DNA from 2 places in the Streptomyces ferrugineus genome. Region 2 is predicted to be linked to the other one. Evidence: riboswitches for the same ligand, from Rfam matches in the RefSeq annotation. Region 2 holds a riboswitch; the other holds the start of a gene.

Region 1 (2,194 bases), 1.5 Mb from region 2:
GTGCCGGTGCCCTGGGCGAGGCCCTTGGCGAGGGTGACGATCTCGGCGGTCTTCTGCCGGGCGAACGCGAGCCAGCGCAGGATCTGCGGCTCGATGTCCCGCTCCGCCGCCGCGTCCAGCGGCACGTGGAGGAGGGAGCAGGAGGCCGCGACGTCGACCCGGTCGGCCAGGCCCAGCAGGGTGCCGAGGGTGGTGAGCGACGCCGACAGGTCGTTGACCCAGATGTTGCGGCCGTTGACGACGCCGGCGACGAGCCGCTTGCCGGGCAGCCCGCCGACGGCGGCGAGTGCCTCCAGGTTGGCGGCCGCGGACTGCGTGAAGTCGAGCGCCAGCCCCTCGACCGGTGCCTTGGCCAGCACGGGCAGCGCCTCGCCGAGCCGGTCGAAGTAGGAGGCCACGAGCAGCTTGGGCCGGTCGGCCGACGTGCCGAGGTCCCGGTAGGCGCGCTCGGCGGCGTTCAGCTTGGCCGGGGTGCGGTCCTGGACCAGGGCGGGCTCGTCGAGCTGCACCCACTCGGCGCCGGCCGCGCGCAGGTCGGCCAGGATCTCGGCGTACACGGGCAGCAGGCGGTCGAGGAGGGTGATCGGTGCGAAGTCCGCGGCCACGCCGGGCGCGGGCTTGGCGAGCAGCAGGTAGGTGACCGGGCCGACCAGGACGGGCCGGGCGGTCAGGCCCAGCGCCAGGGCCTCCGTCAGTTCGGCGACCTGCTTGGCCGAGTCGGCCGTGAAGACCGTGTCCGGGCCCAACTCCGGGACGAGATAGTGGTAGTTGGTGTCGAACCACTTGGTCATCTCCAGCGGCGCGACGTGCTGGGTGCCCCGGGCCATGGCGAAGTAGCCGTCCAGGGCGTCGGCCTCGACCGCGGCGCGGTGGCGCTCGGGGATCGCGCCGAGGGCGACGGTGGTGTCCAGGACGTGGTCGTAGTACGAGAAGTCACCGGTCGGCACCTCGTGGACGCCGGCCTCGGCGAGCCGCCGCCAGGTGGAGCGGCGCAGTTCGGCGGCGGTGCGGTGGAGGGTGTCGGCGGTGACCCGGCCCTTCCAGTAGCCCTCGACGGCTTTCTTCAGCTCCCGGTTCGGGCCCTGGCGGGGGTAGCCGTACACGGTGGCCCGTGCGGCCGAGGCCGCGGTCCTGGTGGTCACGGAGATCTCCTTCGCGAGATGAATCCCTGAGATCCCGGGGACGGGACGAGAGCGCGAAGGGGTGCCGGAGAACCGGACGGCGACGGCCCGGTCCACGGCCGCCCGTTCGGTTGTGCACGCCGACCCGCCCTCGAGGTCACCGGGAGTCCGCGCACGAGTGGTTCGCGCGCGGGCAGTTGGCAGGTCTTCGGACTCGCGGGCACGTCTCGTCGTACGAGACACCTACTGGCCGTCGCTTCCCAAGTCCGGTACGTCGGACCCAGTGCGTATGACGGCGGTCGTTCCCGCTCACCGCTGCGGGGCAGTCCCGGATTCCCACCGGGTTCCCTCTTGCGACGTCCCGCCTGGCTGACGGGGCGAACCAGCTGCACAGGCCAGCCTACCGTTCAGGTGCGGCCGTACACATGGAACCCCCGGCCGGTCCTACGGCCCAGCAGTCCCGCGTTGAGCCCGGCCCCTGGCCCGCGTCGATCTGGCGCTGCGCGCAGGGGAAGAAGTACAGCCCGAAGCCGACCAGAGCGCCCTCCGGCGTGGCGACTGAGCACCCTCCAGCGCCCGCGTCTGCGCGGCGTCCCCCTCTCCTTCGTCCGGGTCGACAGGGTCGGCAACATGTCCAAGCGACAGTCCGCGACCGGGTTCCACTTCTCCCGGGCCGGCGCACCTGCCCGCTGTGGAACGTCTACGAGGCGTTCGCCGCGCCCGCGCGGTCACCCGGCACCGCGGCGGCTGGGGTGAGCCCGGAAAGACGTATGCCATCGGGCTGGGCCGCGAGATCCGGATCGACCAGAACACCAGCACGTTCGTGCCGTGTGCGGTGACCGATCGCACGATCCGAACGCCGTGCGGACTTGGTAGCCTCATCAGGCCAGTCGAGCCACATCCGAGGCCAGGGAATCCGGTGCGAATCCGGAACTGACGCGCAGCGGTGAGGGGGACGGGCGGGGCACGCTGCCACTGGGAGACCGGGAAGGCGCCCCGACCGGACGAACCCGAGTCCGAAGACCTGCTGGCACCTCCGCGCCCACCCCGGCGAGGAGGACGTCCGTAGGCCA
Region 2 (2,194 bases):
GCGGCGATCGGCATCGGCGCGCTGGTGCCGGCGGCCATCATGTCCATCGCGGCGGCAAATCTCTTCACCCGCAACATCTACAAGGACTTCATCAAGCCGGACGCCACGGCCGAGCAGGAGACCAAGGTCTCCAAGGTGGTCTCCCTGCTGGTGAAGGTGGGCGCGCTGGTCTTCGTGCTGGCGATGGACAAGACGGTCGCCATCAACTTCCAGCTCCTGGGCGGCATCTGGATCCTGCAGACCTTCCCGGCCCTGGTCGGCGGCCTGTTCACCCGCTGGTTCCACCGCTGGGCGCTGCTGGGCGGCTGGGCGGTCGGCATGATCTACGGCACGGTCGCGGCGTACGGGGTCGCCTCCCCGACCCAGAAGCACTTCGGCGGCTCCTCGGCGGAGATCCCCGGCATCGGTGAGATCGGCTACATCGGTCTGACGGCGTTCGTGCTGAACGTGGTGGTGACGGTGGTCCTGACCTTCGTCCTGAGGGCGGCGAAGGCCCCCGAGGGCGTCGACGAGACCAGGCCGGAGGACTACACGGCGGACGCGGGCGACCCGGGAGTGCAGGTGGAACTGCCCGCGGCGACCGCGGGATCGTCCCACTGAACACCTGACACCGACGGGCCGCCGGAGCGATCCGGCGGCCCGTCGTCGTGGGCGTCCGGCAGACGTCGACATCACTCTCCTCACCTACAAGTTGACGCTCTGAAACCGCCGCGACACAACATCTGGGGGTGGCGTGGCGGGCGAGCACAAGATGTATGCTCGTGCTCGCTGTCGCCGCAGGGGAATCCGGTGCGAATCCGGAACTGTCCCGCAACGGTGTACTTGTGCATGTCCGTTCCCAGAAACGCCGTGCACAGGAGTCAGTCCGAGGACCTGCCGACAGCGCGCCCGGCCACCCGGTCGGTGCGCCCTGACGTCCGGGCCTCGTGGAATGGGCCGGTGGACGCGACGCCGTGTGCGCTCGTGTGCTGCCCCCTGCCCTCCGCAAGGCCCCGTGCCGAGCGAGGGAGAGCCCCCACGTGACCATCGCGCCAGCCGATCCTGCTTCAGCAGCCCCCGTGGAAACCGACGGTCCCGGTGCCGCGCTGCTGCGGACCCTCACCGAGCTGACCGCCGACCTCCCCGACGCCGACGCCGGCCGGGTCGCCGCCGCCGCGCTGCGCGGCCGGTCCGCCCTCGCGGACGAGACGGAGCTGCGCGAGCTGGCCACCGAGGCGGCCGCCGGTCTCATCTCCGAGGACCCCGCCTACAGCAGGCTGGCCGCCCGGCTGCTGACCCTCTCCATCGCCGCCGAGGCCGCCTCGCAGGGCGTGACGTCCTTCACCGAGTCGGTCGCGGTCGGGCACCGGGAGGGCCTCATCGCCGACCGGACCGCCGAGTTCGCGCGCATCCACGCCGCCCGCCTCGACGCCCTCATCGACACGGCGGCCGACGACCGCTTCGGCTACTTCGGCCTGCGCACCCTGCACAGCCGGTACCTGCTCCGGCACCCGATCACGCGTCGGGTGATCGAGACGCCCCAGCACTTCATGCTGCGTGTGGCCGCCGGGCTCGCCGAGGACGACACCACCAGGTCGGTGGACGAAGTCGCCGCGCTCTACGGGCTCATGAGCCGCCTCGACTACCTCCCCTCCTCCCCCACCCTCTTCAACTCCGGCACCCGGCACCCCCAGATGTCGTCCTGCTACCTCCTGGACTCCCCCAAGGACGAGCTGGACTCCATCTACGACCGCTACCACCAGGTCGCCCGCCTGTCGAAGCACGCCGGCGGCATCGGCCTGTCGTACTCCCGCATCCGCTCCCGCGGTTCGCTGATCCGCGGCACCAACGGGCACTCCAACGGCATCGTCCCGTTCCTGAAGACCCTCGACGCCTCCGTCGCCGCCGTGAACCAGGGCGGCCGGCGCAAGGGCGCGGCCGCGGTCTACCTGGAGACCTGGCACTCCGACATCGAGGAGTTCCTGGAGCTGCGCGACAACACCGGTGAGGACGCCCGCCGTACGCACAACCTGAACCTCGCGCACTGGATCCCGGACGAGTTCATGCGCCGGGTCAACGCCGATGAGGTGTGGAGCCTGTTCTCCCCGTCCGACGTGCCCGAGCTGGTCGACCTGTGGGGCGAGGAGTTCGACGCGGCGTACCGCGAGGCGGAGGCCGCCGGGCTCGCGAAGAAGACCATCCCGGCCCGTGACCT

The links. A riboswitch is a leader RNA that binds a small molecule or an ion and turns the genes downstream of it on or off. The one in region 2 is predicted to bind cobalamin.
Region 1: another riboswitch for cobalamin. It lies ahead of metE (5-methyltetrahydropteroyltriglutamate--homocysteine S-methyltransferase); the one in region 2 lies ahead of IM697_RS37475 (ribonucleoside-diphosphate reductase subunit alpha).

The regions. Positions count from the first base shown of each region.
Region 1 is NZ_CP063373.1:6,920,424-6,922,617, reverse strand. Features, by position in the region: gene metE (5-methyltetrahydropteroyltriglutamate--homocysteine S-methyltransferase) at 1-1,142, opposite strand, end outside; cobalamin riboswitch at 1,304-1,523, opposite strand; partial or broken gene IM697_RS45770 (short-chain fatty acyl-CoA regulator family protein) at 1,677-1,995, shown strand; cobalamin riboswitch at 1,978-2,167, shown strand.
Region 2 is NZ_CP063373.1:8,429,865-8,432,058, forward strand. Features, by position in the region: gene mctP (monocarboxylate uptake permease MctP) at 1-600, shown strand, start outside; cobalamin riboswitch at 756-895, shown strand; gene IM697_RS37475 (ribonucleoside-diphosphate reductase subunit alpha) at 1,020-2,194, shown strand, end outside.